Linked DNA regions of Parashewanella spongiae. The protein of the gene in region 2 interacts with the protein of the main gene of each other region in a pairwise test. Links are inferred from orthologs where the notes say so. Each region holds a gene or a part of one and is shown on either strand. Other genes may lie near its edges. The genes, in order: ptsN and trkA.

What was found.
Region 1: the proteins of trkA (region 2) and ptsN interact in binary tests that used the Escherichia coli proteins (3 or more experiments, as listed by UniProt). The link is inferred for Parashewanella spongiae from one-to-one orthologs.

What each region holds. Positions count from the first base shown.
Region 1 is NZ_CP037952.1:5,047,306-5,058,971, reverse strand. What follows is about bases 8,946-11,666. They hold ptsN (PTS IIA-like nitrogen regulatory protein PtsN), read right to left. Parts: upstream 10,668-11,666; coding sequence 10,224-10,667; downstream 8,946-10,223. Other genes in these bases: E2I05_RS19985 (RNA polymerase factor sigma-54), read right to left, coding at 10,991-11,666; hpf (ribosome hibernation-promoting factor, HPF/YfiA family), read right to left, coding at 10,670-10,957; rapZ (RNase adapter RapZ), read right to left, coding at 9,376-10,227; E2I05_RS20005 (HPr family phosphocarrier protein), read right to left, coding at 9,114-9,389. Also shown: rnr (ribonuclease R), read left to right, coding at 1-1,710; 23S rRNA (guanosine(2251)-2'-O)-methyltransferase RlmB, read left to right, coding at 1,720-2,454; E2I05_RS20025 (hypothetical protein), read left to right, coding at 2,686-4,401; E2I05_RS20020 (NCS1 family nucleobase:cation symporter-1), read left to right, coding at 5,121-6,578; allantoinase PuuE, read right to left, coding at 6,559-7,482; mgtE (magnesium transporter), read right to left, coding at 7,573-8,937. UniProt on the Escherichia coli protein: Seems to have a role in regulating nitrogen assimilation.
Region 2 is NZ_CP037952.1:5,177,939-5,194,706, reverse strand. What follows is about bases 7,373-10,232. They hold trkA (Trk system potassium transporter TrkA), read right to left. Parts: upstream 9,578-10,232; coding sequence 8,168-9,577; downstream 7,373-8,167. Other genes in these bases: rsmB (16S rRNA (cytosine(967)-C(5))-methyltransferase RsmB), read right to left, coding at 9,630-10,232; E2I05_RS20575 (TrkH family potassium uptake protein), read right to left, coding at 7,373-8,013. Outside these bases: E2I05_RS20610 (hypothetical protein), read right to left, coding at 592-870; E2I05_RS20605 (hypothetical protein), read right to left, coding at 870-1,223; E2I05_RS20590 (reverse transcriptase domain-containing protein), read left to right, coding at 3,408-4,394; E2I05_RS20585 (ISKra4 family transposase), read right to left, coding at 4,352-5,821; E2I05_RS20580 (group II intron maturase-specific domain-containing protein), read left to right, coding at 5,933-6,337; more of E2I05_RS20575, read right to left, coding at 6,571-7,372; more of rsmB, read right to left, coding at 10,233-10,913; fmt (methionyl-tRNA formyltransferase), read right to left, coding at 10,914-11,888; def (peptide deformylase), read right to left, coding at 11,916-12,428; E2I05_RS20550 (LysM peptidoglycan-binding domain-containing protein), read left to right, coding at 12,621-13,727; DNA-processing protein DprA, read left to right, coding at 13,724-14,839; E2I05_RS20540 (DUF494 family protein), read left to right, coding at 14,842-15,315; E2I05_RS20535 (hypothetical protein), read right to left, coding at 15,584-16,108. UniProt on the Escherichia coli protein: Part of the constitutive potassium transport systems TrkG and TrkH. May regulate the transport activity of TrkG and TrkH systems. Binds to NAD(+) and NADH.

The DNA.
Region 1 (11,666 bases), 140 kb from region 2 along the record:
GATGACGTGACTGAAGAGGAAAAGCAAAACCGCGTTGATTTACGCCATTTACCATTAGTGACCATCGATGGTGAAGACGCCAGAGACTTTGACGATGCCGTTTATGCGGAAACTAAAAAAAGTGGTGGCTGGCGCTTGTGGGTCGCGATTGCCGATGTCAGTCATTATGTACGCACCGATTCAGCGTTAGATAAAGAAGCACAATCACGTGGTACATCGGTATATTTCCCATCACAAGTGATCCCAATGCTGCCTGAAAAGCTGTCGAACGGGTTATGTTCATTAAAGCCTAAGGTGGATCGTTTATGTATGGTGACTGAAATGACCATTTCAGCCAATGGTAAGTTATCAGGTTACAAATTCTATCCTGCGGTAATGCATTCCCATGCGCGGTTCACTTATACCCAAGTGGCGGCCATGCTCGAAGGCGCACAAGGGCTGGATGAACACCAAGCTTTACTACCACATTTACAGTGCTTACAGAGCTTATATTTAACCTTAAATGAGCAACGTGCTGTTCGAGGTGCTATTGGTTTTGAGACCCTTGAAACCCAGTTTATTTTTAATGAACAACGTAAAATTGAACGCATCGAACCACGCAGCCGTAATCAAGCACACAAAATCATTGAAGAATGTATGATTTTGGCTAATGTAGCCGCCGCGAAGTTTGTTAAAAAGCATAAAGGTGAAGTGTTATATCGTGTGCATGATTCTCCGTCTGATCAAAAGCTGAGTAACTTTAAAGCCTTTTTAGCCGAACGGGGTTTGACCATGGACGGCGGTAATGAGCCTGATCCAATTGACTATCAGAATTTGATGTTGGAGATAGCAGACAGGCCAGATGCTGAGTTGATCCAAGTGATGTTGCTGCGTTCGATGCGCCAAGCGGTCTATACACCTGACAATAATGGTCACTTTGGTTTAGCCTTAGAGCAATACGCACACTTCACATCGCCCATTCGTCGTTATCCAGACTTGGTATTGCATCGTGTAATTAGGCACTTACTGGCTAAAGAACAAGGCGAAAATAAAGAAAAATGGACACGTGATGGCGGTTATCATTATCAACTCGAAGAGCTGGATGTATTAGCGGAAACCTGTTCGAATTATGAACGCCGCGCCGATGAAGCTACGCGCGATGTCAGTGACTGGCTTAAGTGCGAGTTCATGCAGGATCATGTTGGTGATACCTTCGATGGTGTGATTGCTTCCGTAACTAACTTTGGTTTTTTTGTACGCCTTAACAAGTTGTTTATTGATGGGTTAGTTCATGTATCGACCTTGGCGAGCGATTATTTCCAATTTGATCCGAGTCGACAGCGTTTGATCGGTGAAAGCTCGGGACAAGTTTATCAACTCGGTGATGCAGTCACGGTTAGTGTTGCAGGGGTGAACCTTGATGACAGACAAATTGATTTAGCCATTGTGGGTGATTCAAAATCGAGGCGTAAAAGCGGAGCGCGTAAACCATTAACCGCAAGAGAGCGGGTTAATATTGAAGGTGCTAAGCAGGCTAAGTCAAAAAAGGAATCATCAACAGGTTCTGATAAAGCTAAATACTCACGCAAAGCTAAGGCAACAGATCCGAAAAAGAAAGACTCGGTGAAAAAAACAGCTAAAAATAAAACCCAAACTAACAATACAAAATCAGGAACTGCGAAGAAATCTAAAAGCAGAACTCGCGTGAAAAAACGAACAGTTAAGAAGTAAGATATTACTATGAAAAAACAAGATATGATGTACGGCATTTATGCCGTTGAATCTTTATTAACTCAAGCACCAGAACGTGTACTCGATTTATGGTTGTTGCAAGGTCGGGAAGATGACCGCCTAAAAAAAATTGTTTCGTTAGCTAACAATACTGGCGTTACGGTGCAAAGAGCAGCAAAAAAGACACTTGAAGATAAAGCACAAAGTGGCCAGCACCAAGGTGTTGTGGCACGAGTTAAGCCTGCGAAAGCTCTGACAGAAAACGATCTTGATGTTCTGCTCAAAAAAACAGATAAACCATTTTTACTGATTTTAGATGGGGTAACGGATCCGCATAATTTAGGCGCTTGTTTACGTAATGCTGATGCAGCAGGTGTTCATGGGATCATTATTCCAAAAGATAATTCGGTTACAGTTACCTCAACAGTGAGTAAAGTGGCTTGCGGCGCTGCTGAAATTGTGCCTGTTTTTCAAGTGACAAATCTGGCGCGCACCATGCGTCACATCCAACAAGTTGGTGTTTGGATTATTGGTACGGCGGGCGAAGCCGACAGTGATTTATATCAAGCAGACTTAAAAGGCTCACTGGCTATTGCAATGGGCGCAGAAGGAAAAGGACTACGTCGCCTTACCCGTGAAGCCTGTGATAGTTTAGTCTCCATTCCCATGGCCGGGCAGGTATCAAGTTTGAACGTGTCGGTTGCAACAGGTGTGTGCTTGTTCGAAGCGGTAAGACAAAGATAACTTACGATTTGATTTTAAAAGATAAAAAGGTAGCTGATATAGCTGCCTTTTTGGTAGATGGGAGAGTTATACCAATTTATTTAGGCTTAATATCGCCGCCAACTGATTTTCTAGGTTGAATAATGAATTCTGCATTACTTTTTATTTAATTTAACCGTTATTTACTTAAATTCGCGCACAATGGGAGTACGTAATTTATCTTGTAGAGTATCTTAGGTGTGTACTGCAAACGTGAGTCACGTTGGACCGCTAATTGAATTTTCATCAATTGAAACTTGGCAGTCCTATGAGAAAAAGAGCCATGAGACCTCATTTCATTCTGACTTAATAAAAGCGATGAAAAATGAGTGCATGACTAACTTATGCCTGAGTGTTAATGATTGCTCTGCGCTTATCGAGGCTCTGCTTAGCCTTGAAGAAAATAGAGTTGAGTATGTGCTCGAATGCTGTGAGCGCAAGGATTGGAATGCGGTTGAATTCAAACAAGAAGAGATAGAAAATATTCTTATTGCTTTGTACGTTATGGGGAAAATCAGCAAGTCAATTTACCTTTTTACTACACAAATTGTTTTAACATTCAAACAATTTAATCAATCCGTTATGCCGTCTCAGTACGCCATTGCAACATCTAATGTTGAAGTATTAGATCTCAACCATCCTAGTAACATAGAACACAAAGAACGAGTTTTAGCTTCATCTAGAGGTCAAGCAAGTAAACCTAAATTGCATCAATTCTTGACTGAATATGCGACTGAAGAAGCTCAGGTTATTTGTTGTCAATTAACCGATAAAGAAGCACCATTTTTTATAAGAAATGACAATATGACTTCTCCAAGGGTAAAAAATAGACAACAAAAAACGCCTGAAGAAATAATAGTAAGAGAATCAAAAGAAGCAAGAGACTGTAGGCCAGGAAAACCGAGGCGGTGGGCGAATGTGTTAATTGTTGTAGAAAGTGGGCCGGTGGTATTTGATTTTTATACCAAGCGCTTGTATATCTTATCGGTTTTAACAGTAGAGCGATTGTGTGAGTTACATGGCCATCCTATTGCAATGATGCCAGTGCTAGGAGCTACATCGGCTGAAGATATGAAAGTGATGAGACTTCAGCAACAACACCCTGTATTAGTGTATAACGATCTCGTGGATAACAATCTCACTTGTCCTGATCGTATCTATTGTGATCAGTTATTTGGTTTGCTGCATGATTTGTATCACGCCCAATTACTTAGCACAATTCCAAAGCCTTATCGGAATATGTTTCTCGATCTCGATACCTACTGCTTGCAATTCTTTGGAGTGGCAGACAATAGCCGAGCGATTGAAGGCTTCTCCCTCCTCATAGAAAGTGAGAATCAAGTATTCAAAAATTATTATTATAAGCTGTGTGATCTACTACTCAAGTATTCTAAAGCAACGCCTGCGAGAACATGGTTGACTTTTGATGAGGCGAAAAAATATCTGGAATTGAAGCAATCAATGGAGAAAAAGAGGCCATTTCTTGATCAAGAGTTTACGTTTGACGAAAAACTTGATCCAAATTTCATGGCTGGGCGGTATACTTTTAATCGACTAGAACTTATCCCAATGAACGCCGTCAACTTTATGTTCGTCAATTATTTGCTTTTTCAAAGTTGCTGTCAGCATGCCATTGAAAACCAAGCGTTACCTTGTAATAGCTTGTTTGAATCCTCAATTGAAAAGTTTATCGCTCACTTTGGTTTTAGAAAGGGGGCTAAAATTATCTTCAGTGACTTAAAGTTTGCCATGTTATTCTGGCAACATACCGCCAAGATGATTCACGAATCCAATTGTGAAAGTGGACCAAATCATTTTTGTAAAATCGGCTATAAAGCAAAAATAAGAAGGCAAGTGCGGACTTCTGTTGATAAGGAAGCACTAAAGGATACTCAGGCTAAATTACAAAGAAGAGCGTCTTTTAGCTAAAAAGTGGTGTATTTAAAAACAGAATATCATTCTTCAACCTAAATAAATCGGTTGGGAGCGTTCATATACGCAGAAAAAATTACTGATAGTAATACCAATTACAGTAACTTATCTCTCACTCAGCAAGAGCTAAAGGGTTTCAGTGCAAGGCACAAGCTCGAAGTACTATATTCCCTACGGCCGCCATACAAAGCTGGCGTTCAACGCACTTCGTGCTTTTGTCAGGATAATTCAAGTGTTTGTAACGCAGTAATGGAACCCTTTAGCCATGCCCTTCGGGAGCTTGTATGTACTCAAATTACTTCTCAAAATTGTCTTGACGTAGCAATGTAATAACGACAGTTGTGTATGTCGGTAACAACTATGTCTTCATCAATTTCGATTGCACTTTTAGTACATACATAGCTCTGAGTTGAGCATTTAATTACTGTAATTGGTAGTAAGGCATGAATAGCAGCAAGTAGTGGTTACCGACATACAAAACTGTCGTTACTTCGTTTCTACTTGAAAAATTTATAACGCCGCTAGCGGTGATTTTGGCAAGTGTATGAATGTTCAGCACTCACCTGATGGGTGAATTCGGGTTGTTTAATTTTGTATTTAACCGATTTATTTAGGTTCAACATCAATTAAAGCGATAAGCGGTAGCCAATCAGCTATCCTTTGAATTATCCCGAGAATAAATCTGTTTAATTTTTTAACGCCAAAGAGTGCCTCCTATGCCATCTAATGTTCAGTATGACCCACGGCTCTATAATGAAGATTTGGCTCCGATATCAGGGAAACAGCGCCAATCGTGGAATTGGTACAATATTTTTGCTTTTTGGATGGCTGATATTCACAGTGTTGGCGGTTATATCTTTGCGGCCAGCCTTTTTACATTGGGTATGGAGCCATGGCTGGTATTTGTTGGCTTAATAACCAGTGTAGTGGTGGTGATGAAGCTCACTAACTTGATGGCGAAACCCAGTCAAAAATCTGGTATACCGTTTCCTGTAGTTTGCCGATTGGCATTCGGAGTGCTAGGCGCCAATATTCCCGCAATGATCAGAGGCATTGTGGCTACTGTGTGGTACGGAATTCAAACCTATTTAGCGTCCGTGTCACTACAAATCATGTTATTGCATGTTGCACCTCAATTATCGAAATATACTGAAGGAACTTTGTTTGCTGGTTTACATTCGCTAGGTTGGATGTGTTTTATCGTTATTTGGTTACTGCAAATGATTTTATTTTGGCGTGGTATTGAAACCATTAAGCGCTTCGTGGATTTTGCTGGACCTGCGGTTTACGCCGTAATGCTATTACTAGTGTACTGGATAGTGACACAAGCAGGTTGGGAGAATATTGATTTTAACTTAGCATCCAAAAATTTGTCGGCAGGTCAGCAATGTTGGCAATTAGTCATATCCGTATCTCTCGTCGTGTCTTATTTTTTGCCAGTTATCCTTAATTTTGGCGATTTTGCTCGGTATGCCACTAGTTTTCGTGACATATTAAAAGGCAATTTGCTGGGTATTTTGGTCAATTTTGTGTTTTTTTCCGTCATAACAGTGGTTATCACAGCTGGGACAATACCGGTATTTGGGCAATTAATTCTTGATCCATTGGAAACCGTGGCACGTATCGATTCTTTTACTGCTGTGCTTTTTGGTGCTTTGACCTTTATAACGGCCACCTTAGGAATTAATATCGTGGCCAATTTTGTTTCAAGTGCTTTTGACTTTTCTAATTTACAGCCAAACCGATTAAATTTAAAAACAGCTGGAATGATCACTGCTTTATTATCAGCATGTGTCACTCCTTGGAATCTATTTAATAATCCACAAATTATTCATTACACGATAGATTTACTTGCCGCCTTTATGGGGCCGGTTTTGGGCATTGTTATCACTGATTTCTATTTGATAAAAAAACAACGTATTGTTATAGCTGAACTGTATCATTGCGAACAAGACGGAAAGTACTGGTATTTTCATGGGTTTAATCGAACGGCAATATTATCTTTGTCTATAGCGGCCTTGATCAGCATTTTATTTGTGCTGTTACCTGAGTTTGCTGAAAAATCCCAGTGGCATGGTTTGATGGTTGATTTGTCGAACTTCAGTGGGATTTTCGGTGCTATGTTAGCCAGTGCGTGCTACAAATGGTTATCAACTAAGCCTTCAAAAGCATAGGGGGGTGGTGTTTTTTCCAATGCTCTGCGATGTCAATTCTTCGGGTTACCCAAATATCTTGATACTGATTGATATAATTGATAAATCGAGCTAATGATGCTGTTCTCGCTGGACGTCCAGTGATCCGGCAATGTAAGCCAATGTTAAGCAACTTGGCGGCTTTAGGATTAGCTAGAGCTTCAGAATAGAGTTGATCGAAGGCATCTTTAAGATAGAAAAAAAACTGATCGCCACAATTGAACCCTTGAGAAGTGCAAAATCGCATGTCGTTCGTATCTAGAGTATAGGGAATTATCAAGTGTGGTTTGTCATAATCGTAGCACCAGTATGGCAAATCATCGGCATAGGAGTCAGAGTCATAAGCCAAATCAGTTTGCTCAAGAACCAAACTTCGAGTATTTGGGCTTATGCGGCCAGTGTACCAACCTTGAGGAAATACACCCGTTAGCTTTCGGTGTCCATTTAGGGCTTGTGTGATGTGTTCACGTTCAGTGGCTTTATCCATAAATTGATAATCAACCCATTTTAATCCATGGCAAGCAATTTCCCAGTTGGCTTTCTGCATGGCCTCTATCACGTCGTGGTTTTTTTGCAGTGCTGTTGTGACGGCAAACACTGTGGCGGGTAATTGATGTTGAGTGAAAATACGGAGAAGGCGCCAGAACCCTGCTCGACTCCCATACTCATAAAGTGATTCCATGTTCATGTTTCGCATACCAATAATTGGTTGTGCGTTTACGATTTCAGATAAAAAGGCTTCTGACGCCTTGTCACCATTGAGTATGCAGTTTTCACCACCTTCTTCGTAGTTAATCACAAATTGCACAGCAAGCTTAGCCTTGTTAGGCCACTTGGGATCTATGCTGGTGGCACCATAACCTTTCATATCGCGATCTTGAATCATATTCAGATACTTATGTGAAGAGTTCAATTTATGAATTTAGGCCATTATACCTAGAGGAACTGCAGTAACTTAGAATTGTTAGTGTGAACCTTATTGCATTAGAAATAAGGTGGCTAGCCCTAGAAACGAAAATAATCCAATCACATCCGTAACTGTGGTGAGTAGCATGCCACCGGCTAATGCGGGATCGATATTGAATTTTTTGAGCACAATAGGAATCACTGCACCGGATAAACCTGCTACGGTCATGTTGATTAACATCGCGCCGGCAATCAAGCTCGCAAGTAATATGTCACCTCGCCACATCCAAACAGATCCAAAAACAATAGCAGCCCAAAAAACGCCGTTAAGAAAGCCAATGGCTAGCTCTTTGCCTATTAGCCAGCGGGAGTTACTCTTACCTATATGACCGAGGGCAATCCCTCTAATTACAAGGGCAAGAGTTTGGTTCCCTGCGACGCCTCCCATACTGGGGACAATGGTCATTAAAATTGCTAAAGTGGCAAATTCTTCGATGGTGCCTTCAAACATGTTGCTGACAGAAGCCGCTAAAAATGCCGAAAAAAGATTGATAATAAGCCACATTGAACGCCGAAAACTACTTTTTAGTACAGGGCCGAAGGTGTCGGCATCATCTTCCATGCCGGCCATTCCCATCATGGAATGCTCGGCGTCTTCACGAATGATGTCAACAACGTCATCAATGGTGATACGACCAAGGAGCTTGCCGTTATCGGAAATTACAGGCGCTGAAATCCAATCGTGTCGTTCAAATAATTGCGCGACATCGGTGTCTTCCATCATGACAGGAATACCTTCGAGATCGAGGTTCATAACCGCTTTAACCGAAAGGTTAGGATCGCAAGTCAGTAAATCAGAAAGGGCGATGCCACCCAAGAACGCGTCTTTTCGATCAACCACATAAAGGGTATCTGTGGCTTCAGGTAGGCTACCACGACTTCGAAGGTACCTGAGAATCACGTCAATGGTTACATCAGGGCGGATCGTGACGGTATCGTTATTCATGATACTGCCAGCGGTGTCTTCTGGGTATGAGAGTGCGTGTTCGACTCTAAGTCGATCTTGGCTACTCATAGATTGTAGAACTTGTTGATAAATGCTGTCTGGCAGGCTTCTAAGTACGTAAGCGAGATCGTCCGTATCCATTCCTGCGGTTGCTTTAGCAACACGCTCTGGAGACATATTCATGATAAACGAGTCTTTTAGCTCCTCACCTAACTCCTCAAGGATGCTACCAGCTTGGTTGTGCTCGATTAATTGCCACAATACTTCACGGGTTTTTGGGGGGGATGACTCAAGGATCAAAGCGACATCAGAGGCTGGCATATCATGTAGCATGTGTCTGACGTGGACAAACATCCCACTATTTAATGCTTCGTTAAGTTGAAAGAGGCGTTGCTCAGTGAGTTCGTTATCGAGTGCTTCTACTGGCATGTGTCGTCTCCTTCTTGGCTGATTTATCCTATCATTTTATCTGTCATAAAGCGCTACTCCTGATGCTTTTATGCTATGGGTAATTTTAACTGATAAATCAAATTTTGCGTTTTTTACGAGATTTAATTGAATCGAGAAGGTTAAATTAACTCCAAGGCAGGTTATGGAAATAGTGATTAACTGGCTTCATCAAAGCAATCATTGATCAATTGACAAACCGAAGCTAATGCCGCTTTTGCATCTTTACCTTCTGCAATTACTGTGATGGTTTTCCCCATGCCGGTTTCTAGCATCAACAAGCCAAGTACACTGGATGCTGAAGCGGTTTTATCACCTTGTTTGAGCGTAACATTGGCATCAAACTCAGCGGCCAATACCGCAAGTTTCGTGGCTGCTCTGGCATGTAAACCAAGTTTATTGCAGATCGTTACTTGACGCTCAAGCTGTGCCATTATCCAGTTCCCTATGATGAGCTTTGACATTATGTTTACTGGATTGTAGGTATTTAACTAATTGTTCGGTGACATAAACGGAGCGATGTTGACCTCCTGTACAGCCGATAGCAATTGTCAAATAGCTGCGGTTATTGCGTTCAAGGTGTGGAAGCCAAGTATCAAGTAAGTTGGCTATTTGCCAGACAAATTTGCTGACGAGTGGCTGACATTGAAAAAACTCTTGAACAGGCATGTCCAATCCAGTCAATGGGCGTAATTCAGCTTCCCAATGGGGGTTAGGTAAAAAACGTACATCAAACATGAAGTCGGCGTCGGTCGGCATACCGTGTTTAAAGCCAAAAGATTCGACATTAATGGCCAGTTCTTTTTCGACTCGGCCTAATAAGATCTCTCTGACTTTATCACTCAATTGATAGATATTGAGCTGAGAAGTATCGATAAAGTGATCCATTAATTTTGACATAGGGCTGAGAAGCTCGCCCTCTAACTGAATCGCTTGAGGTAATGTCACTTCATTTTTCGAAAGTGGGTGTAAGCGCCGAGTTTCACTGTAACGTTTTAACAAAATATCATCGCTTGAGCTGAGATAGAAACTGGTCATTTCTAGCTCAGATAATTGGTCTAATTGCTGTGACAGTACTTTGTCTTGCTCAGGCATGTTTCGCACATCAACACTGATGGCTACGAAATCGTTACTGGGTTTGAGTTCATTAATTAAATCACCGAGCAAAGGAACGGGAAGATTGTCGACACAATAATATCCCATGTCCTCTAAGACCCGTAAAGCAACGGATTTTCCTGAGCCACTTCGACCGGAAACAATGACCAGCTTCATTGCGTTATCACCTGGTAGAGTTCTTGTTCATCGTGGATACGACGTAACTGTTTTAAGGTTTGCTTGTCACTGAGTTTTTCAGCAACGGCTGACAATGTGGTTAAATGCTGCTGGCATTGATCAGATGGCACCAATAAAGCAAACAAAATATCAACGGGTTGCTTATCAATGGCTTCAAATTGAACTGGCTGTTCACATTTGATAAGTGCGGCAATCGGAGTATCAATACTGTCTAATCGACCATGTGGTATTGCAATGCCATTACCGATACCTGTACTGCCCATTTTTTCTCGGCTCAATAGGCTTTCGAATATTTCTTGGCCTGATAAATCAGGGTACTGAGCGGCAATTAAATCGCTGATCAGCTCTAATACTTTCTTTTTGCTACCAGGTGTTGCACAAGTTGTGCATTCTGGTTTCAGGATGATTTTAAGTTCCATCATCAATAGTTAGTCAGCTTTTGTTTGTGTTTAATCACTTGTCTATCCAGTTTATCAAGTAAGGTATCAATCGCCGCATACATCTCAACGTGTTGTGATTTGGCATATACTTCTTTTCCTCTGAGCAAAATGGTTGCTTCAGCGGTTTGATTGGTTTTTTGTACGTTTAAAACAACGCGCACATTATTGATCTGTTCACTATGACGTTCAAGTTTTGCAAACTTATTGCTGACGTATTCTCTAAGTGATTGAGTGACTTCACGTTCCTGCCCAGTAATATTAATTTGCATATCCATTGCCTCCTGCTTGTGTTTTTTAAGTCATTACAAACTCTTGCGCTGATTTGATGGTGGTATTAGCATTGCTTCTCGGTATTTGGCTATTGTGCGCCTTGCAACATTAATTCCTTGTTCTGCCAGTAATTGCGCCATTTTATTATCGCTCAATGGCTTCTTTTGATTCTCAGCAGCAACTAATTTTTTAATGAATGCCCTGATGGCCGTTGATGAACATTCACCGCCATCGTCGGTCGCGACATGGCTAGAGAAAAAGTACTTAAGCTCAAAAACACCTCTTGGGGTATGCATGAACTTTTGTGTCGTTACCCGAGATATCGTCGACTCATGCATTTCTACTTCTTCTGCCACGTCATTGAGGATCATGGCTTTCATGGCTTCAGGGCCATGCTCAAGAAAAGCTTGCTGATTTTTAACGATGCAATTGGATACCTTTAATAAGGTATCATTACGACTCTCTATACTTTTTATAAACCATTTTGCATCTTGCAGGTGCCCACGTAAAAACTGTCCATCAGCATTGCCGCGACTTGTTTTAGCAAGCGCAGCATATTGTTGGTTAACCCCTACTTTTGGCATATTGTTGGGGTTAAGCTCTACGTGCCAGCGACCACTTTTTTTGGTTACTGATACATCCGGTATCACATAATCATCCGTCGTTTGACCAATGGATAAGCCCGGTCTAGGGTCTAAAGTTTGAATA
Region 2 (16,768 bases):
GCCTGTTAGTGAAAGCATAAAAGCTAAAAATTACTTCGTTTTTAGCTTTAGGTTGGAAATAATCTTCAAATCTCAGCGAATACAATTTTCATGGTGTAGGGTGATAGAAAAATAGTAGCCAAAGTAATCGCATATGACATCTATGCCTATCATGAACGTTTAGGTTAATCTCTCACTCAGCAAGAAATAAAGGTTTTCAGTACAAGGCGCATGTTCGAAGTACTATATTCCCTACGGCCGCCATACAAAACTGGCGTTCAACGCACTTAGTCTTTTGGCGGGATAATTCAAGAACGTGCAACGCAGTAATGGAAACCTTTAGCCTTGCCCTTCGGGAGCTTGTATGCACAAACTTTGGTTTATAAAGAATACTTCACAAAATTATCTCAACGTAGCAATGTAATAACGACAGTTTTGTATGTCGGTAACCACTACTTGCTGCTATTCATGCTTTGCTATCAGTAATTTTTTCTGCGTATATGAACGCTCCCAACCGATTTATTCAGGTTAAATAAAAATGCAGTTAACATTATAATATTGTCGTTGTTCTATGATGCGATCATACTAAAAAGTGTGCTCGCGAGTATCAAGTTAATGGCTATACTCGCTCAATACTATCATTCCTGAGTTGAATTTATCCTCGATAAACTCAAGTCTAAATTCATCTTTGAGAAAACTTATCATTCCATTTTTTAACGTATTATTGCCATGGTATCCAGTTATGATCGATGTTATCTTGGGTTCATTGTTTTTTTTGTGGTAACAAAATAATAATCTTGCGAAAGCTAATGGAACACCTCGAATATGTGTACCATCGCCTGAATGTCCTTCGAAGATTTTATCCATATGTAAATCTATACAATGATTCATTAAACCAACATTTTTTTATATATTCCTTGTGTTATCCCTTTACCAATCATGTTTGCGAAATTATCTTTTTCAAGCGGCGCAAGTTGAGCATGTACTTGTGAAGGAGTACTCATGTTACATTCGTTCATTATTTTTTCTAAATACCATATTTCAGTGTCAAATTTCTTAGCCTTTATACATACTTTAATAAAGGCATTGTAAATGGCAACATTAGGCTTGATGCCCCATTGTTGCATTAAACTGTCTGTATCTGTATCGTTCAATACCAATGATTTGGCTTCGGCATAACGCTCCATTTCAGCACAGGCTGTCAGCAAATTCAGGCAGGTGATTTGATTGGCCTTTAATGACAAATGAGGTGCTATTAGGGATCTAGCATTTAAAAATCTACCGCAATTGGAGTGATTGTAAGATCCCACTTTGGTAATTCACTATTTCTGACTATTTTACTTTCCAGCTCTTCTTTTTCTTTGTTATTGAGCTTGACTCCTTTTGAGTAAATTTTATCAATTAAATTGACTACTGGGCTCATCGCTTTCCATGTCATTGTTTTTGTCCATTCTATTACCGTTTTGGCTGTACTAAGTAATGTGCCATTCCAATGTCTCTCTAACGATGACCAGACTCGTTCTATCGGGTTGTACTTACTGTGGTATGGCGGGTAGTAGACGTTTCGAATCTTGAGTTTCGATTGTTCACTAAACGCTACTAATCTAAACAGGTATTGAGTACGACAGCCACTATTTTCAGGACCATTATCTGAAAAAATAATGAGTTCTTCCACTTCTAGATTTTCACTTTTAACTGAATCCCACCACCATTCAAGTGCGTCACAAATGAAGTCACTTGTTTTATTTGAGTTGCCATAAAAAACATGAAGTTGATCATTGTCGAGGTTAAGAATTCCGAACGGGATCATTTTCTTTTTTATTTCCATATCATGATCCAACGCTTGAACAGCATCAGCACTACGAGATTTACCGTAACGGGAATACTCACCAACATTAACTGTCGCTTTACAGTCGATACTAATACGGATGACTTTTTTATTACCGGTTGTTTCTTTATTGATTTTGTTTACGTTTTCAAAGATAGCGTCTGTTTGAGGAATTTTTTTTGGGGTTTAGTTTTTTGGACTCGTCGAAGTCTGTATCCCAGTCGATTTAATATGTCGTTAATGGTTCTTTCTTTAGGTAATTCTTCAGGTAGCCAGCCTTTTTCTTCAATTAACTTTTTTCTGACGCCTTTCGCTGTAATTCGGGTATACACAAACGTATTTTTAAACTTCGGGTCGGCTTGCGATTCAGGATCTACTAACGCTCTAATATCTATTTCTAATTGAGGCTGACTCACTTCACTTCGAGGTTTTCCGTCATAGTGTCCGAAACACTCGAAGCCCGTTTCTTGTTCATGAAGCCCAAGCGCAACAGCCTTTCGACACCAGCCAAATTCTGTTTCAGTTAAGCGTGGACTCCCACAGCAGAAGGTTTTGGATACTTCGGCCATAAAAACTCTTTTCTCCATCCCATGAAGTTTACTGGATGCAAGTTTAATTATCCTTTTGGACTCACTTGAAAGGTAAATTGAAGTAGACATTTGGCTGCAACCGTAAATTACTCTGTTTGGATTATACGTCGGTATAACCTAAGTCACAGCATCCCTAAGCTTCACGGCTTACGCCTTGAACAGATAAACCTAGAAAAATCAGTTGGACGCATAGAAGTAAGATAACTAACTCAAGTTCAACCATAAAAGCCATAAAGTGTATTCATCCATTGAGTGAATGCTTGACGTTCGTAAACTGGCTAAAATTACCGCTTGCTGCGTTGTTAACTTTTATAAGTAGAACCACTACTTACTTCAAGTCACGCCTTGTCATCGAAAATTTTCTCTGCGTTTAAGAACGCCACCAACTGATTTTTCTAGGGAGCGCCACGAAGCGCTTTATTCTGTTGCGGGATTTGTCTCAACGTATACGCAGCCAAGCGATTACATGGCCATAAACCAGAGACAGCAACGTTATTATTTATAATAAGTCCATCAGGTTGAAACGTACCTGACGGGATAATTACCAGTTCATCCCGAAATCTGACGGGCATGCATAATGGGTAACCGCTATGACATGAAGCCCTGTGACAAAGGCCTTGAATAAAGGTTGAGATGCAATGTAGGCCGCAGCATCAAGCGAATTCAGTTAAGCGTCGTAAATCAAAAAATGAAGATGGGGAGTCTTTCCTAGTTGACGAACCCTGACACAAACAGAGAAGCAACTGGTAAATGCATCTGTTTGATCTTCCGGCGTAATATGAAGTGGCATGTATTGAAGGAAATAAAGTGAACGTGGGAGAGCCTGAGTGTTGGAAGGTAGTGACTTGCACTATCCGAATATAAGGTAAACCGAAATTTCAGATAGGGCGCTCAGGCAGTCGGATGAGCCCATAGTACCGTTAACCGTGAAGACAACATAACTTTACATCAGGGAAGGGGCTCAGTGTTACACCCGTTTTTTAACGTAACTTTTGAGGTGAAATTGCCATATGGCTAACACTCCAGTAAATATCAGAATATTACAGCGAAAACTTTACTTACGCTCAAAGCTTAACTCGGAGCTTCGATTTTACAGCTTGTACGATAAACTCAGTCGCCTAGATATACTCGAAGAAGCCTATCGACGATGCAAAGCCAATAAAGGCGGAGCAGGAATTGATGGCATCACATTCAGTTATCTAGAGCAGCAAAAGAAAGTCGTTGCGCTGTTAAAAGAAATTCAAACTCAATTACAACAGAAAAACTATCGACCTAGCCCAGTCAAACGAGTAGAAATACTCAAAGACAACGGCAAAACGCGGAAACTTGGGATCCCGATAATCAGTGACAGAATTGTGCAAATGGCGATGACAATAGTGATGCAACCCGTCTACGAACCTCATTTACATGAACACAGTTATGGCTACCGTCCATGTCGAAGCGCCCAGCAAGCGGTAAAAGTCATTGAAATGAGCCTAAAACAAGGCTACCAGCACGTACTCGATGCTGACTTGAGTGCCTATTTCGATACCATCCCGCACGCTAAGTTGATGGCAAAAGTAGAAAGGCGAATAAGCGACAGCAGCTTTCTGAGTTTACTGAAAAGCTTTATCAAAGCGCCCATCAGCGTAGAGACGGTCAACAGAAAATGGCGAATAGAAGCAAGCCGATGTGGCACTCCACAAGGCGGAGTTATCTCTCCACTACTGGCTAACATCTATCTCAACGATTTCTGTTTGAAAATACACGAAAAAACACTGTGTAAAATTGTTACCTATGCAGATGATTTTGTTGTACTTCATAAGCAAACCTACACACAAGAGCAACTGGACTGGATAACACAGCAATTAAGTGATGAAGGTCTGAAGCTAAATCAAAGTAAAACCCACTGTGTGGATATGGGAAAGCTGATGAATGAGTTTGATTTGGGTGTGGGTCTTTTAAAACGACGAAGTTACCCACATCTGTATAACCTCTGTTTGGATTGCTTTTTGTGATACTCCCAATACTTTTCAATATCACCACTCGATCTTAACGACCTAAGTTTTAATATAGCTTCTGCACCTTCAAGGCTCCATCTCGCTCCAGTGATATCCAACCTATCATTAATCAGATGACGACAAGCTCCCTCAATGACACCGCTAGCAATTGGGAAACCTTGCTCTAACGCTTTACCGTATTCTAATCTTGATTTATTTTTCAATAGATAACCGATGCACTTATTAATGCCTTCTCGTTGTTTTAATTTCCGTTTTGTTGCACTGATCCCAAGGCCTTTTGCTACTTGTGACGCATTACCTCGTAAGATTTCAGTCGCTCGATTTTCTATCCAATCTTCGACTTCTGGATCATCTTTTTCAAATAAGCACCACGCCGCTTTCCAGAGATATTCAAGCACATGGATGAAATCCATGACCACCGTTGCATTGATGTTGAGTTTCTTCATCACCCGATAAATTTGTTTTAGCTGATGAGGATGACCATCAACGAGTACAACCCACTGACGGCTTTGAGTAGGGTCTCGTTCCAGAGCTTCTAAAAATGCTTCTTCAATCACAGTCGCAGCGCTTCTTTCTACGCTTGCCCACACACGTTTATTTCTTGGTGGCACACGTAATGGACGAACATTTGAATTATCGTTTCTAGACATGATTGATTCTGGGGTACGATGCAAAGGCTTGGTGGTGTATACCGCTGCAACTTCTGCCATTCGTTTGCGGTCTTTTTTTTCTCCAGCACTTAGGCGTCCTTTGAGCTTCTGTTGTTTCGCTGCTTTTTGCGTGCCCTCTCTCAAGCTATTAGGTTGCATAACGATGCCTTTTCCATCCATAGTCAATACCAGTAAATCAGATGTATTTTCTGGCTTAAGGTATCTCTGCTGGAGATAAAAACCATCAAAATCTTGTGCAATATCCTGCACAATTTGCCTTGCTTGTCGCTTGGGCACGTGCGCACCTGTGGTGGTATCTATTGAGCTTACTGCATCATCATATGAGCCTTTGACTGCTTCTGTAGCGAGTCTTAGGCGTACACCATCAGAGTATTTATCTTTCGAAAGATTCAGCTCACCATCCATTGGAAACACGCTATCACACCGACGTTGACTGTAACCTTTTCGATGCATCGTTACGGTACCAAATAAACTTTCTAAGTTTCGTTTGCAGTTATTTTTCAAATAATTCAATGCAATGTCACGGTTGGAACAAACTTGCTGACGGGGCTCTTCAGCGGTTTTGATATCTAAGAAACCCTGCAATAAACACCGCAACAACTCAGTTCCTTCGGTATCGATATAGGCTTCAACTTCTCCATGGCTCTCTTGCTTAACTTGTTTGTCTTCGAGGTGCGAAATAATACGCTCAAATTTCAATTTGGCTTCAGAAAAGAATGAAAATTCGAGTGAGTTTGAGTATGCTAGTTTCATGAAAGGAGCCTTTTTATATACTTGTTGTGTGTGGAAACTGATAAGTACTATAAAATTGCTCCTTTCGCACCATTTATTAAACCCATCCAATTGATAATTAATGATCTTTTCATGCTTTTCGTCGATCTAAAAGATCTACACCCGTTTGATTTCCTCGGTTTTAACTTTCAACGGATCACAGGCCTCATCAAAGGCACCAGTTACATCAAGATACAGGCGTCTAAGAAGAGCCAAACAAAGCTGAAAAATAAAATCAGAGACATAGTGAAACACCGAACCTCAAATACACTTGGCGTACTGATAAATAAGGTTAATCAAGTTCTGAGGGGATGGAAACACTATTTTGGTGGGATAGGTTATCCCAGAGGTGTATTTTTCAGAATAAATGGATTTGTAGTAAACCGGTTCTATCGATGGCATCGTCGCTTAAGTCAACGTCGAAGCAAGTATCTATCACGAGGTGCTTACGAAAAATTACGCCAAGCTGGTCTTGAGTATTTACCCACGACAAGATGATAAGCAAAGTGAAGGGGCTGAGAGAAGTGTAACAACAGAGCCGTGTGAGGGAAAACCTCATGCACGGAATCGAAGAGGGGCTGCTGGATAAGCGATAGCGAAGCCAGTAGCCTACTCTACATAAACGCTTAAATAGCACAAAATTTAATCGTGAAAGATAAACAGCCCCTAGGTTAATGTTTTGTATTAAGCTCCAACACTTAGTACATTCAAGGTAAGTAATTTACTTTCCTCTAATACTTCCAAAATTTAGGGTGGAGTAATACTGCAACGGTCAAGATTTCTAATCGTCCAAGTAACATACCGATAGCCATCGCCCACTTGGCGATGTCCGATAAGCCAGAAAAGTTACCAGAAGGTCCGACTACTGGACCGAGCCCCGGTCCAACGTTACTTACCGCTGTAATGGCACCTGTAAAACTGGTCTGAGAATCTAATCCTGTTAGTACTAATACAACTGACAGCAGCACGATAACTGCGATGTAGAGAAGAATAAAGGTCACTAGGGAGCGGACAATATCGTCAGAAATGATCCGATTGTTGTAACGTTCTGAAAATATGCCATTGGGATGGATCTGTAATTTGAGTTGTTCGCGGGTGATGGCCATTGCAATTTGAAAGCGAAAAATTTTAATTCCTCCTGAGGTGGAGCCTGAGCAACTGCCTACAAACATCAAAAACAAAAAAGCGATATTGGCTAAGCCGCCCCAAGCACCGTAATCAGTAAGGCCATAACCTGTGGTGGTAACGACTGAAATCACGTTAAAACTCGCCAGTCTTAAGGCGTCAATTGGTAATATATCGTGTGTGTACCAAAACCATAGCGCTAAACTTACTGACACGAGAAATATAAATTTTAGAAAGCCTTTAACTTGGGCATCATTCCAAACTTTAAAGCTGCTTTGGCTGATGCATTGTACAAACAAAATAAGCGGTAACCCGCCTGCGGTCATAAACACGACAGCGACCCAGTGTGCGAGATTAGAAAATCCGGCCATCGACTTATCAGAGGTTGAATAGCCGCCTGTTGAAATTGTGGTCATGGCGTGGTTAATGGCATCAAACCAGTTCATGTAAGCTTGATGATAGGCGACAGTACAGGCGATAGTGAGCAGGATATAAATGAAAAACAAGTTTTTCGCCATGTTTTGCGTACGAGGAATGGCTTTGTCACTCCAATCCGACGATTCAGTTCGAAATAAACGCATACCACCGACATTGAGAAATGGTAATATCGCGACGGCCATGACAATAAAACCAATACCCCCAAGCCATTGCAATAATGAGCGCCAGATCAAAATGCTGTGATCCATCTCATCTAACCCAGACAGTACGGTAGAGCCTGTAGTAGTGATCCCTGACATGGTCTCAAAAAAGGCATCGCTATAGCCAATACCGTGATAAAAGGTAAAGGGAAAGGCGGCAAATAAGCTGACAACAAACCAAGTAAAGCTTGTCAGCAAAAACATCTCACGGATATTCAGATTGAGTGACGATTGGTGACCCTGATGTAGACAAAAACTGGCAAAAAGTCCCGTAATAACCGCCGAGATGAGGAAAGCGAGGCTGGTGTCTTCACCATAAACCAATGCGAAGCCTAGAGGGATCAGCATAAATCCAGCCATCATGGATAAGAATGTGCCAAGAGTAAAAATAACAGGACGAACATTAATCATGGATAAGAAACCTTCCTAACGTACGGATGGTTATACACAAAGGAAACAGGACTACCACTTCTACACAATTTAGTTAAGTATAAAAGTGGCAATTGACAAGTTTTACTTTAGATTATTGGACGATGAAATACTGTTGAATACATCACTTTCTGCGTTAAAAGAAAAATGCACTGGGTTGGAACAGTTTTTCGACTTCGCCAATGAATTTCTTGTTCACTAAGAATAGAATGACATGATCGCCTTGTTCAATAATGGTTTTATCATGAGCCATCAGTACTTCCTGCTCGCGAACAATGGCACCAATGGTTGTGCTCGGCGGAAGTTTGATATCACAAATTCGCTTACCGACCACTTTAGACGTGCTCGGATCGCCATGAGCAATGGCTTCGATAGCTTCAGCCGCGCCTCGACGTAGTGAGTAAACGTTACAAATATCCCCTTGGCGAATATGAGTCAGTAAAGCTGAAATGGTCGCCTGTTGTGGAGAAATGGCAATGTCGATACTGGCTTCTTGAACGATGTCGACATAAGCCTCGCGTTGGATTAATACCATGACTTTTTTAGCACCCATGCGCTTGGCTAATAGTGCTGACATGATGTTGGCTTCATCATCATTGGTGACGGCGATAAATACATCGGTTTGATCGATATGCTCTTCTTGTAGTAACTCTTGATCTGCGGCATCACCACAAAAAACAGTCGTGTTTTCTAATCGCTCAGAAAGCGCTTCGGCTCGCTCGGGTTTTGCTTCTAACAGTTTGACAGAATGATTGGGTTCCAATTTTTTAGCTAAGCCCAACCCGATGTTTCCACCGCCAGCAATCATGATATTGCGATATGAGTTGTCCAGTTTTTGCATTTCACTCATTACCGCGCGCACATGACGACTATCAGCGACAAAGAACACTTCATCATCGGCTTCGATGATGGTGGTACCTTGAGGCATAATGGCACGGCCTTGCCTGAAAATAGCCGCCACACGCGTGTCGATATTGGGCATATGTTCACGTAATGCAGCTAAGGCATTGCCTACTAATGGACCGCCGTAATAGGCTTTAATGGCCACTAGGCTTAATCGTCCTTCTGCAAATTCCAGCACTTGCAAAGCGCCGGGATACTCAACCAACCGGTGAATGTATGACGTGACTAACTGCTCAGGTGCAATGAGCTCATCAATCACAAAGCCACCGCGAAGGCGATTGTCAGAGCTTTTGAGCTCACTGTTGATAAACAACTTGTTTTTAAGGTTTAGATATTGCTCAGATCGTATTCGAGCAATTTTTGTAGGGGTGCCATAAAGTGTATAAGCAATTTGACAGGCGGACATATTGCATTCATCACTGTTGGTAACCGCAATCAGCATGTCAGCGTCTTCAGCGCCAGCTTGTTTTAGCACATCGGGATGCGCACCATGTCCAATAACCACACGTAAATCGAATTTATCCTGTAAGGAACGAAGTCTTACTTTGTCATTATCGATTAATGTAATGTCATTATTTTCACCGACGAGGTTTTCAGCCAGCGTACCGCCAACTTGGCCTGCACCCAATATGATAATTTTCATTGCCTACCTTGTTAGAGCAACATCCTTTGCCCTTATCCTTATTATTTGATCTTTATCGTTTTTTATGTAACTTAGCGTAATAAAAGCCATCCATATCGTCTTGATCTGGCGTGATCTGCCAACCGATGCTATTGCTGTCAGGTTGTTGGTCAATGGGCTCAAGCACAGCGTTGTCGGTTCGTGCTAAAAATGCTTCTATCTGTCGTTGATTTTCGTCAGGTAAGATAGAGCAAGTCGCATACAATAGCGTACCTCCCGGTGTTAACCATTGCCAGCAGTGATCGAGAATTTGTCTTTGTAGTTCAGCTAATTCATCAATGTCTTTCGACTTTCTTAACCACTTAATGTCAGGATGCCTGCGGATCACTCCGGTTGCCGAGCAAGGAGCATCAAGCAGTATGCGATCAAATTGCTTGCCTTGCCACCATGAGTCAATATTTGCTGCATCACCGTGCACAACTTGCGCGCTATGGTTTAAACGCTGTAAATTTTGTTCTACTCGCTCTAATCGTTTGGCATCAAAATCAACAGCGACAAGGTGAGCTTGTGGTGCAACTTCAAGAATATGACAGCTTTTACCTCCAGGAGCGGCACAAGCATCGAGGATCAATTCACCATTTTGTGGTGCTAGCAAGTGTGCAGCCCATTGAGCCGCAGCATCTTGCACAGATACGGCGCCATTATCAAAACCAGGCAGTTGGGAAACATCTTTAGCTTTAGCCAATAAAATTGAGTCGCTGCTGGCTCCAGCCGTCGCTTCAATGTCAATTCCATGTAACTCAGATAAATATTGTTTACGGCTTTGGGCCAAGGCGTTGTTGCGCAGCCACATAGGAGGGCGCTGGTGACTGTTTTCAATCACTTGTTGCCAATGTTCTGGATAGGCATCTTGCAGGCGTTTGATGAGCCATTTTGGCGTATTGAATTCAAGTACTGGGTTTTCGCAACTTAAGTCGGTTTGGGCGCGTTGAATATTACGCAATACACCGTTCACAACTTTTACCATGCCTTCAAATTTAAGTTGGCGGCACGCTTCAGCGGTTTCAGCAATCACAGCATGAGCAGGAATTCGAGTAAAATACAGTTGATAGCACCCAACTAATAGCACTTGGTGAATGATGCGTAGCTTGCCTTTAAACGGTTTACTTAAGCAATCACTGACACGTTTATCAATTTGTACCAAACGGCGCATGATGCCATAACAAAGCTCGGCCAATAGAGCTTTGTCTTTGGCGCTGGTCAAGTGTTGTTGCTGTTTTGGCAATGCGACAGATAACGAAATACCTTGCTCAAGTACGGAAAAAACGGCTTTAGCCGCTAAGGCTCTGACATTCATTTATGCGGTCTCATCTGGGCTTGCTAATTTACTTTGTAGTAAAGTACCGGGAATAAACCAGTCGGCACGACCATTGAGCATGTCAGCGCAAGAAAAAGGTTTTTTACCGGGTAGTTGCAAAGATAAAAGTCGAATTACTCCGTCACTGGTTGCCACGTCAATGCCGTTTTTATTGGCAGAAATAATGGTGCCGGGAGTTTGCTCTACCCTTGTCGACAATACTTCAGCTTGCCAGATTTTAATGGTTTGTTGCTGGTGTTTAAAATGACTGATTGGCCAAGGATTAAAGGCGCGCACTTCTTGCCATAATTGCTTGGCGCTCTTATTCCAATCGATTTCGGCTTCTTCTTTAGAAAGCTTGGCCGCGTAATTGGCTAATGTGTCATCTTGCTTCTCGGCGGTTAGTGTACCGGCTGATAAACCGTCGACAGCTTCAATTAACGCGTCAGGACCTTGCTCTGCCAGTTTTTCATATAAGCTGGCTGACGTATCTTCAGGTTGGATTTCAAGATGAGTTTTCAGCAACATGTCACCGGTATCTAGTCCTAAATCCATTTGCATGATGGTCACACCTGTGGCGGCATCTCCGGCCCAAATTGCACGTTGAATCGGAGCCGCACCTCGCCAGCGAGGTAAAATCGAACCATGAACATTAATGCAGCCCAATTTAGGTGTGTCCAGTACGATTTGAGGTAAAATTAACCCATAAGCGACCACAACCATAAGATCAGCATCTAATTGTGCTAACTCTTGCTGAGCTTCTTCTTTTTTCAAACTGGCGGGCTGGAATACGGCAATATCATGTTGCACGGCAAGCTGTTTCACTGGGCTGGCTTGGAGTTTTTTCCCTCGACCAGCTGGGCGATCAGGCTGGCTATAAACCCCAACCACTTGATGATGTGAGTTCAACAGAGCTTGAAGGTGGCGAGCGGCGAAATCCGGAGTACCGGCAAATATAATCTTTAATAGTTTCAACATGGTACCTATGAATACTGGCGACAATTAAGCTTCTTTAGCAGCCTGACGAGCTTCTTTTTCGAGTTTTTTCTTTATACGATCACGCTTGAGTGGTGACAAGTAATCAACAAATAATTTACCAATTAAGTGATCCATTTCATGTTGAATGCAAATCGCAAACAGTTCGTCAGCATCAACGGTAAACTCTTTGCCATGACGATCTAATGCTTTAAGGGTGACATTTTCAGCGCGTTCCACTTTGGCATAAATGCCTGGAACCGACAAGCAGCCTTCTTCGTTTTCAAAGTGGCCACTGCTGGTGACAATTGTTGGATTAATGAATACAGTTGGGCGTTCTACGTCATCTTGCAAATCCATCACAATAAGTTGTTTGTGAAAATTGACTTGTGTTGCGGCCAGACCAATGCCTTTTTCTTGATACATGGTTTCGAACATATCATCAATCTGTGTTTGCAGTGCATCATCAAAATCAGTGATAGGTTGAGCTACGGTGCGCAAGCGTTCATCTGGAAAACGTAAAACGGTTAAAATTGCCATAAAGTTACTCTAAGTTTGTTAAATCAAAATCAGTTTATTAAATCAAAATCAGTTTGTTGAATCTAAGTGTGTTAAATCACAATCAGTTCGTTATACTGATGTTTAGGTTAAAAATTGTCACATTGATAGTTTAATTTTAATCTTTTGTCGCAACCAATGACAGCAAAAGCTGATACAAAGAGCAATGACAACATGGACAGTTTAATGAAACGTTTAACTTATTTAATCTTAATGATGCTGAGTACCAGTGTTTTCGCTGATACTTTAGCTCTGAAAGAAGGGCATCCCCAGTCTTATGAAGTTAAAAAAGGCGACACCCTGTGGGATATTTCTGCTTACTTTTTAGATGATCCATGGAAATGGCCAAGGTTATGGGGAGCAAACCCTCAAATCGCCAATCCACATCTAATTTATCCCGGTGACATGCTGACGTTAGTATTCATTAATGGCCAACCTCGATTAGTGAAAAAACCATTGGTGCGTCGAAGTCCTCAAGGAAGAGTTATTAATAAAAATTCAGCGATACCTATGGTGGATTTGGCTTCTATCCAATCCTACATTTTACAAAATCGGGTCGAAAATGAATTATGGCTTGAGCAACAACCTCAAGTGATGGGCGGAGAAAGGGAATCTCGACATCATACAACAGGCGATATCATATACGTTGATGCCCGATTACCCATGGGGCAGAAACTGGGGATGTATGAAGAAGGTCGTATCTTTCACATCGATGATGAAGAGATTGAAGGTCATGATCGTGAGCTGATTTTAGCTTCAAGCGGCCGTGTTGTAGAAAGTGGTGACGTCTCAAAAGTTGAGCTACTCAGCAATTTACGTGAAACGAAAGCTGGTTATAAAGTACTGGCTATTGAAGATGAAGCGTTAATGTCAGCGTTTTATATGCCAACGGCTGCGACGTTATCACAGCCGGCTCATGTATTAGCCATTGCCGATGGAAAACGTGAAGCGGGTCATTTAGATGTGATCTATTTCGATCGTGGTAGCAAAGCTGGTGTGAAGGCGGGACAAGTACTTGAGCTTTATCTCGATGGCGAAGAAATAGCTATCGACAATGATGGTAAGCCAGTACAAGCCAGTGATCGCAGCTTGTATGACAAACTGATAGGCAGTACCTTTGCCGATAGGCAAGTGAAAATGCCAGATATTTATCGCGGTAATATATTGGTGTTCAAAACCTTTAATCATCAAAGTATGGGGCTCATCATGTTGAATGAACGTCCTGTTCGAGTTGGCGATAAGTTAGTGATTCCTGATTCATTGGTATTAGAAATTGAGTGAGCCAACAATCACTTGCTGATTGGTTAGTTGTTTGTGCTGTATCTGGACTTGGGCCGGTTCGAATTCAACAATTATTACAACGCATGTCGTTGCAAGAGCTTCGACATGCGCTGGAGAGTCGTCCTGAAGATTTGCCGTTATCGGCACAAATGATTGAAAAAATCAGCCTTAACCCTCAAAAAGTTGATATAGCGTTATCGTGGCTTGAGTCAGATCCACAGCATGTCATTCTAACTATTGACGATCCAACTTATCCTCCCTTACTCAAACAAATCACCGATCCACCATCGTTATTATTCGTAAAAGGGAATCTCGATACGTTAATGTTACCTGCATTAGCTGTCGTTGGTAGCCGCGCGGCAACTCCAGCGGGTCTAAAACTCAGTTATCAGCTTTCACAATCCTTAGTCGAAAATGGGGTAATTGTGTGCAGCGGTATGGCCGCAGGGATAGATGGTGCGGCTCATAGTGGCGCATTAGCCGCGCGCAGTGTATCAGGAAATAAAACCATTGCGGTTACTGGTACAGGCGTTGATATTGTTTATCCTAAGCGGCACAACACCTTATATCAAGACATCCAACAATCCGGTTGTGTCGTTAGTGAATTCTGGCCGAATGTTGGCCCTTTTGCAGGAAATTTTCCGAAACGAAATCGCATTATCAGCGGTCTAAGTTTAGGGACTTTGGTCATTGAAGCAAGTAGGCGAAGTGGATCATTAATTACAGCACGATTAGCGATGGAGCAAAACCGAGATGTGTTTGCGGTACCGGGCAGCACATTGAGCAGTCAAAGTCAGGGATGTCATGATCTCATTAAGCAAGGCGCGAAGTTGGTCGATTGTGTGGAAGATATTTTAGAAGAACTTCCATTAATTTTTGATCATCACCTTGAAGAAGTGAAAAAGCAGCACCATATCAAAGAACCTCAAGAATGTGATTTGCCATTTGCGTCACTCTTGGCTAGTGTAGGCTATGAGGCTACGGCAATTGATGCCATAGTCGAGCATAGTGGAAATACGATCGATCAGGTGTTGGAGCAGTTACTTGAGCTGGAATTACAAGGTTCAATTGCTTCAGTTGCTGGTGGTTACGTCAGACTTAAGAGGAGTTAGTCATGTTTGATATCCTCATGTATTTATTTGAAAACTATGTTCATGGTGAGACCGAGCTTCTCGTTGATGAAGGCGATCTTACTAAGGAGCTGACTCGTGCTGGTTTCCATCAGTCGGAAATAATCAAAGCGTTAAATTGGTTAGAACGACTGGGTGAATTACAAGATAAAGATGTACCGTATCTTCGTGATCATAATCAGCATTCTTTCCGTATCTATACTGAAAAGGAAATGGACAAGCTGGATGTTGAAAGTCGAGGTTTCTTATTGTTTCTTGAGCAAATTAAAGTGCTCAGTGTCGAAACAAGAGAAATAGTCATAGACCGAGTAATGGAGTTGGATGATAGTTGTTTGGGACTCGATGATCTTAAGTGGGTGATTCTGATGGTATTGTTTAATGCACCGGGACATAAATCTGCGTACGAGCAGATGGAAGACCTAGTGTTTGAGCAACCAGATGGACGGTTGCATTCATAAGGTTGATATAGAGCAATCGGGATAAGAAAGGAAGCGTAAGGCTTCCTTTCTTGATATGTAATCACTTCGGGTTTAGTTCCCCGCCCCTTTGGGCGAATTGACAGAAAAGGTTTGTGTTTTGTCAACCAGCGTAGGATAGTGTCCAGCGACTTTCACTAAGCAATAAAAAGGCGCTAGACTACCGATATACAAATTTGTCGTTACTTCGTTTCTCGCCTTCACTGGAGCGAGGTGATTCATTGCTTCGATTTGACAGTCTATTTACTAATTAGTTATCAGTGGTTTTTCTTAAACTAAAAGGGGAAAAATCCATGATGGTTTGTGCAGAAAGAGAACCTTTTGAATAATCGGTCTCAGCGTGAATTAATCCCCAGTAAGTGCCACCTTCTTGATTATGAAATTCGCAAATCTGCGATTTGTATTGCCAACTATCTTCAAATACTCTCCCTTTACAATCAAAATCAGTTTCACTAGGAACTGAGCCTTCTTTTAGAAACAGTTGGGCATCACCAAAAACATTTTGTCGTAAGGCAAAAAGCACATAGCCATTGGTGATACCGTCCTCATTGGCGGGAATTATAAATTTAAAGTAAAGAGAGTGTCCTGAAGGGTTACTAATATTTCTTTTAGGCTGATTCAGTTGTAAAGGTAATGGGTCGTCACTGCTGTCACCAGGATTAAAGGGCTGAAATTGATCAGTAGAATTATCGAGAGCTGTAGCAAACCCTGACATAGGCGCTAATAAAAAACCTGCGACAGCAATAGTGACCAGGCTGAATTTTTTATACTGCATAAATCCTCCGTTCAAACAATTAGTGGATAAAAAAATCCCGCAGCTCATTTATCAATTGGATCAGAGTTAAATTAAAATTTAATTATTACTGAATTTATTTTTATATGAATGAACGGCAAAATTTAGCAACATCATCGTAGTTCACTGATGAACTTTTTATAAAGAATATTTGCCGTATATATATAACTAATACCAATTACAGTAATTAAATACCCAACTCAGAGCTATGTATGTGTTCAAAGTACAAGTGAAATTGATGAAGACATAGTTACTACGGACATACAAACCTGTCGTTATTACATTGCTACTTTAAGACAATTTTGCGTAGTAATTTGGACACATACAAGCTCCCGAATGGCAAGGCTAAAGGATTCCATTACTGCGTTGCAAGTTTTTGAATTATCCCGACAAAAGCGCGAAGTGCGTTGAACGCTAGCTTTGTATGGCGGCCGTAGGGAATATAGTACCTCAAACTTGCGCCTTGTACTGAAACCCTTTAGCTCTTGCTGAATGGGAAGTTAATTGCTGTAATTGGTATAACAGTAATCAGTGTGGGGAGTAAATGATGTCATTGCTACATTTGGCTTTGGAGCCTACTGTTACACAATAGGCTAGGGGAAATTATGGTTATCTTGATTCAAGCCAAATCGATTATTTAAT